Regions from separate parts of the Rufibacter sp. JT3400010 genome, predicted to be linked through region 1. Evidence: riboswitches for the same ligand, from Rfam matches in the RefSeq annotation. Region 1 holds a riboswitch; the other holds the start of a gene.
The links. Region 1 has a riboswitch for S-adenosylmethionine ahead of ACY0JR_RS12875 (O-acetylhomoserine aminocarboxypropyltransferase/cysteine synthase family protein). Riboswitches for the same ligand answer to the same signal wherever they lie in the genome.
Positions count from the first base shown of each region.

Region 2: another riboswitch for S-adenosylmethionine. It lies ahead of metH (methionine synthase); the one in region 1 lies ahead of ACY0JR_RS12875 (O-acetylhomoserine aminocarboxypropyltransferase/cysteine synthase family protein).

Region 1 covers NZ_JBUDXA010000012.1:90,780-94,188, forward strand. The annotation lists gene ACY0JR_RS12870 (homoserine O-acetyltransferase family protein) at 1-991, opposite strand, end outside; gene ACY0JR_RS12875 (O-acetylhomoserine aminocarboxypropyltransferase/cysteine synthase family protein) at 1,005-2,336, opposite strand; SAM riboswitch class I at 2,622-2,736, opposite strand; gene ACY0JR_RS12880 (phosphoribosylaminoimidazolesuccinocarboxamide synthase) at 2,940-3,409, shown strand, end outside.
Region 2 covers NZ_JBUDXA010000008.1:56,678-60,086, reverse strand. The annotation lists gene metH (methionine synthase) at 1-1,754, opposite strand, end outside; SAM riboswitch class I at 1,837-1,945, opposite strand; gene ACY0JR_RS10170 (hypothetical protein) at 2,512-3,021, opposite strand; gene ACY0JR_RS10165 (SAM-dependent methyltransferase) at 3,141-3,409, opposite strand, start outside.

The DNA of each region.
Region 1 (3,409 bases):
GACGCAACTGGTCTGTCTCCAACAAGAAACCGTCATGTCCGGCTTCAGAATGAATGACCTGAAAAGTGGCGTTACGAATATGTCTGGAAACAAATCTTTGTTCATTGAGGGGGAATAATTGGTCTGTGTCTACACCCACCACCAGGGTTTCAGCCTGCACTTGCCGCAAAGCCTCTTCCAGGGTGCCTCTGTTGCGGCCTACGTGGTGACTGTCCATCATTTTGGTGAGGTGCCAGTACGAGAAAGCATTAAAGCGTTTCGCCAGTTTCTCGCCCTGATACTGCTGGTACGTGGCTGCCCGGTAGATGTCCTTCAATTTAGAAGAACTTTCCTTTTGGGACTGGTTGTAGGCGTTATAATTGCGGTATGACAATAAGGCAATGGAACGGGCGGTTTTCATGCCTTCCAGTCCGGCAGTGTCTGTTGCTAATTGCCAGGTTACATCTTGCTCAATGGCCATGCGCTGGCTTTCATTCAAGGCAATAGCCCATGGAGTTTGCCGGGCATTGGCCGCCACCTGAACCAGTCGTCTGGTAACCGTTGGGTTTTCAACCGCCCACTCCAGCGCCTGCTGTCCGCCAATGGAACCGCCTATCAACACTTCAAACTGTTCAATCTCTAAATGCTGCCGTAGGGCGTCAAACGCCCGCACCACATCTAAGTTGGTCACCGTTGGGAAAGAATGGTAGTAAGGTCTGCCGGTGTCCGGATTCAAACTGAGCGGACCGGTAGAGCCGTAGCAGCTACCCAGCGAGTTGGCGCACACAATAAAATGCTGGGTTGGGTCAAAAGTTTTCCCTTCGCCAAATAAATCTCCCCACCAGTCTTTCACAAAAGCGTTGCCGGTAAAGGCATGGCACACCCAAATGACATTGCTGCGGTCCTCGTTGAGGGTGCCCCAGGTAGTGTAAAAGAGTTGGAAGCCGGGCAAAGTTCGCCCGGACTCCAACGTGAATTCACTTGTATATTCAAAAACGCGTCCTTTCAACATGGCTGTTACTCACTTATAAAGAGGCCTCCAACTTCGGTTCCCGTATCTTCACTTTGGCAAATGCCTGTTCAAAATCGGCTTTGATATCATCTAAATGCTCTATTCCCGCCGAAACGCGCAGCAGCGTAGGGTTCACGCCCGCTGAAAGTTGCTCTTCTTCGTTCAATTGCTGGTGCGTGGTGGAAGCCGGATGGATGATCAGCGTTTTAGCGTCGCCTACGTTAGCCAGGTGGCTCACTAGTTCCAGGCTGTTCACAAACACTTCGGCCTCTTCTTTGCCGCCTTTCAGGTTGAAGCTCAACACACCTCCGTAACCGCGTTTCAGGTATTTTTTGGCGAGTTCATGGTAAGGGCTGGACGCCAGCCCCGGATAATTCACGCTCTCTACCAACGGATGCTGCTCCAGCCACTCGGCCAAGGCCTGGGCGTTCTGAACGGTGCGGTCAACCCGCAGCGACAGCGTTTCTAACCCTTGAATTAGTTGAAAAGAGTTGAAGGGGCTCAAAGCCGGGCCGAAATCCCGAAGCCCTTCTACCCGCGCTCTTATGGCGAAGGCAATGTTTCCGAACGGCCCACCGGCCCCAAATACTTCCCAGAAGTTAAGGCCGTGGTAGCCTTCAGACGGTTCACTGAACTGCGGGAATTTACCGTTGCCCCAGTTGAAGTTACCGCCGTCTATAATCACGCCCCCTACGCTGGTGCCGTGCCCACCAATCCATTTAGTAGCCGAAGCCACTACTACATTGGCCCCGTGCTCCAACGGACGGAACAGATATCCACCGGCTCCAAAGGTATTATCTACTACCAACGGAAGGTTGTGCCCAGCGGCCACTGCGGCAATGGACTCAAAATCTGGAATATTGAAGCGCGGATTCCCGATGGTCTCCAAGTAAAGAGCTTTGGTGTTTTCGTCAATCAAAGAAGCATAGGTAGCCGGTTCATCATTCTTGGCGAACTTCACCTCTATGCCCAAGCGCTTGAAAGCTACTTTAAATTGGTTGTAAGAACCGCCATACAAATTGCTGGAGGCAATAAAATTGTCACCGGCTTGTAAGATGTTGTTTAAGGCAATGAATTGCGCCGCCTGCCCGGAGCCTACCGCCACGGCTGCCACTCCCCCTTCCAGGGCCGCGATGCGTTTTTCGAACACATCGGTGGTGGGATTCATGATGCGGGTATAGATATTTCCGAATTGCTTTAAGGCAAATAGGTTAGCGCCGTGCTCGGCGTTTTCAAAAACGTAGGAAGTGGTTTGGTAAATGGGAACCGCCCGTGAACGAGTGGTTGGGTCTATTTCTTGACCAGCGTGCAGCTGAAGGGTTTCAAAACGATATGAATTAGACATGATAATAGCCGGTTACAATTGGAAAATTGAACAAAAACAAGAGCCAGAAAACAGACAGACAACAGGTTTCCTCCTGCCGCTGCGCGTCAGGCCCCTAAAAGCAAAAGATTTAAACTTTATGAGAGGGGTTTAGCGACAACAGCAACAAATGTCTGTGGCAGACATAGTGCACATTCGCATATTGGAAGGGATACTAATAATTGGTGTGTTACCTTTTGCCGCCATGGTCAGGCGCGGCGCTGCATTGTCAGAAGTGGCGTTGAATTGCTTTTCCATCTTCGTATCAATTTATATTCCCCAAGTGGCAATATGTCCCTTGGGATCAGGAATTAGCACCTTACACGGTTGGTAGGTTGCTAGAGCTTCATTGAGCCTGTCTCTCCGCTCTTCTTTATAAATCAACTACCGGAATAATTGACTTGATGCTGCAAATCTATTAACGAAATCTTTAGCACCAAATAAATATCGAAATATTTTGTAAAAAGTTTTAAAATCCCAACAAATGTTAGTAAATGGAGGGAAGCACAAATGTGTCTTTCAGAAGTGAAATATCCTTGCCCCGTCTGTATCCTTTTCTAACTTTGCCGCTGTTAGTCAACTGCCATGCAAGCTCTAAAAGAAACCAATTTCCATTTTCCAGAACAGACCGGCTTTTACCGGGGCAAGGTTCGGGACGTTTATTATTTCAAAGATAAATTAGCCTTGGTGGCCACAGACCGTATCTCGGCGTTTGACGTGGTGTTGCCGCGGGCCATTCCTTACAAGGGCCAGGTGCTAAATCAGATTGCAGCCTCTTTTCTGGAGGCTACGGCTAACGTGGTGCCTAACTGGGTTCTTCGCCAACCGGCTCCTAATGTCACTATTGGTAGACAGTGCGAAACGTTTAAAGTAGAGATGGTCATCAGAGGTTATCTGGCGGGGCATGCCTGGCGCGAGTATAGTGCCGGCAAACGCACCTTGTGTGGCGTTGCGCTCCCCGATGGGTTGCGAGAAAACGATCCGTTCCCGGAGCCCATCATCACTCCTACCACCAAAGCTTCTGAAGGGCATGACGAAGATATTTCCAGGGAAGA
Region 2 (3,409 bases), on a different contig from region 1:
TTGATGGCGTGGTACAGGAACACAGAATGCATGGCCTCGCGCACGGGGTCATTGCCTCTAAAAGAGAAGGAGATGTTACTCACGCCACCGCTTACTTTGGCGCCTGGCAGGTTTTGTTTAATCCAGCGGGTGGCATTGATGAAGTCTACGGCGTAGTTGTTGTGCTCCTCCATGCCCGTGGCAACGGTCAGGATGTTCGGGTCGAAGATGATGTCCTCGGCGGGGAAGCCCACTTCTTTGGTCAGGATGTTATAGGCACGTTCACAGATCTGAATGCGGCGTTCGTAATTATCGGCCTGGCCTTCTTCGTCAAACGCCATTACCACTACAGCGGCTCCGTAGCTGCGCACTTTGCGGGCGCGCTCTTTGAACGCCTCTTCGCCCTCTTTGAGCGAGATGGAGTTTACGATGGCTTTTCCCTGCACGCACTTCAATCCGGCCTCAATCACGCTCCACTTAGAGGAGTCAATCATGATGGGCACGCGGGCGATGTCTGGTTCAGAAGCAATCAAATTCAGGAACAAGGTCATAGCGGCCTCAGAGTCCAGCATGCCTTCGTCCATGTTCACGTCAATAATCTGGGCACCGTTCTCCACCTGCTGACGGGCAATGGCCAAAGCTTCCTCGTACTGCTCATTTAGAATAAGACGCTTGAATTGCTTGGAGCCGGTGATGTTGGTGCGCTCGCCAATGTTGATAAAGTTAGAGCCTTCAAACACGGTAAGCGGCTCCAAACCGGAGTAGGTAGGCACAGCCGGCAGTTGCGGCAACGGACGAGGTGGGTACTGGGCAGCAATCTCAGCGATGACCTTGATGTGCGGCGGGGTGGTACCGCAGCATCCACCCACAATGTTCACGAAGTTGTTGTCTAAAAAGTCCTTGATGTGCTGACCCATCTGCTCCGGCGTCTCGTCATACGCTCCGAAGGCGTTGGGAAGACCGGCATTGGGATAGGCACTGATATGAAATTTAGACGCTTTGCTCAGAGACTGTAAATGAGGACGCAGCTGCTTGGCACCCAAAGCGCAGTTAAAGCCCACGCTCAACAACGGCATGTGCGATACCGAGTACAAAAACGCCTCAACGGTTTGGCCAGACAAAGTCCGACCGCTGGCATCGGTAATAGTACCAGACACCATCAACGGCAGGCGCTTGCCGGTTTGCTGGCTGTATTGGTCAATGGCGAATAGAGCCGCCTTCGCATTGAGGGTGTCAAAAATGGTTTCTACCAAGAGCAAATCCACGCCGCCGTCAACCAAACCTCTCACTTGCTCAGTGTAGGCTTCTACCAGCTCGTCATAGGTAATGGCGCGGTAACCGGGGTTGTTCACATCTGGGGAAAGAGAAGCGGTACGGTTAGTTGGTCCTATGGCACCGGCCACAAAGCGCGGTTTCTCAGGGGTTCTGGCAGTCCACTCATCAGCGGCTTCGCGGGCGATGCGGGCAGACTCGTAGTTCAGTTCGTACACCAGGTCCTGCATGTCGTAGTCGGCCATGGCGATGGAGGTGCCGCTGAAAGTGTTGGTTTCGGCTATATCGGCGCCAGCTTCAAAGTAGAGACTGTGGATTTCTTTGATGATGTGGGGTTGGGTGATAGAGAGCAAGTCGTTGTTGCCCTTCACATCCAGGTGATAGTCTTTGAAACGTTCGCCGCGGTAATCTTCCTCTTGGAGGTTGTACCGTTGAATCATGGTACCCATGGCACCGTCTAAAACTAATATGCGTTTCTTTACTTCTTCCTCTATTGGAGTCATCTTCTTGTGCAAACCTAAAGGGTTAGTTGCGGCTCAAGAAAGGGCAGGAGGAAGCGTGCAGGGTAGGGTAAGGCAAGGCCTGCACTCATCTCCCCATCGGCCGGAAGGGCGTCAGGTAGGAAGTAGCACCCAACTGAATTGGGTTGCTAAGACATCATAGGGCCTAATCCCTCCGTCTTTCTTGATAAGCATCTGCAAAGGTACGGGCTGCAGTTGGATTCTGCAAATGTGGCAATGAGTGGTTGAATGATTGAGGGAAGGAGAGAATGGGAGGATGTTCTGTTTTGGTAAAATGACGCAAAGAACAGGGATGACCTCATGTAGCGACGTTACACTGTAACGTCGTGGTGCTACGCAGCAAAGATGTTTTTAGAAACAAAGGCTTTTCTGTTGGAATCGCTTCAAATCAGGTTCTGTTCTGGAATAGCCCTTTCTGTTTCATGAAAACACAGCGTTACAGAGTAACTGAATATATACCGCAGGTTTGAGCGAAGCGGTAACTTGTGGTGTGCTTTGAGGCCAGTTTGCAACTGGCGGACTGTTATAGATACTATTGCACAGCGCCAGTTACAAACTGGCTGTTGATATTCCTCCAAGTTACCGCTTCGCTCAAACTTGAAGGATGAAAAATGTCTGATAAAAGTGGTTCATGCCTGATTGTCTTTGCCTCAGTTTTTCAAAAACAAACTTGAAACAGAATTGCCTAAATAGAAAAAGCCTGCACGAGGCAGGCTTTTCAAGTAGGTTCGGGGAAGCATTAGAATGTGTAGCGGACGGTCAGAGCTCCGTCGCCATACAAGAAAAGACCGTCTCGGTTGATGTCGAAAAATGGCTTAAAATCGATACCCACTGAAATCGGAATTTCCGTAATCTGATATTCCAAACCTACAATACCGTCTACTCCCAACGTGGCGAGAGTTCTATTGTAAGAGCCTGCATAGTGTTTGTTGGAGGGCTCATGGTAGTACCTTCCGCGGAAGACGCCAATATGCGCGCCAGCTCCGTAAAACCACTGCAGGCCCTGTATGCCAAAGGCCGAGGCGTGTTGCTCCACTAAACCGGTTAGCTGAAAACCTCTTCGGCCGAAACCAGTTCCCAGAATTCCTTCTATGGCGAGGTCATCTCTGAAGAAATACTTTCCGGAGATACCAGCGTTGTAACCTCCCACCCGCAGACCGAGGCCCACGGTCTGAGCCTTGGCGCTTTCCAGGTTGGCGAAGGAGAGCAACAGTAATGCCAGCCCAAAAATAAGATGTTTGTTTTTCATAGTAAAAAGATTCTTCACAAAAGACAGCGCAACAGGGTTTGTCTTCTTAGAACTTCTCAGCCCCTGTGAATATTTTACCTGTGGATAAAAACCAGTAAAATGCTTTTCTGGCCCGCAAGTTAGCTCTTTTTGTAGGATTGCAGGTACGCCTCGCGGGAGGTACGCTGCCCAATGAGCCGGAAGAAGCTGATCTGGTGGTCCGTATCTTTTTTGAGACCTCGGGCAAACGGGTCTTTTTTCTGGCCGTGCTCCTCAAAATCGCGCACGTATTGCTCCCTGATAAGGTCTGCGGCGGGCAGAAGCTCGGCGGTTTTGATTTGTACCAGCCCCGTCTTTTCCCAGAGTTTGCGCCACCAGGCCACCGAGTGGATGTAGTACCAGTAGGCCT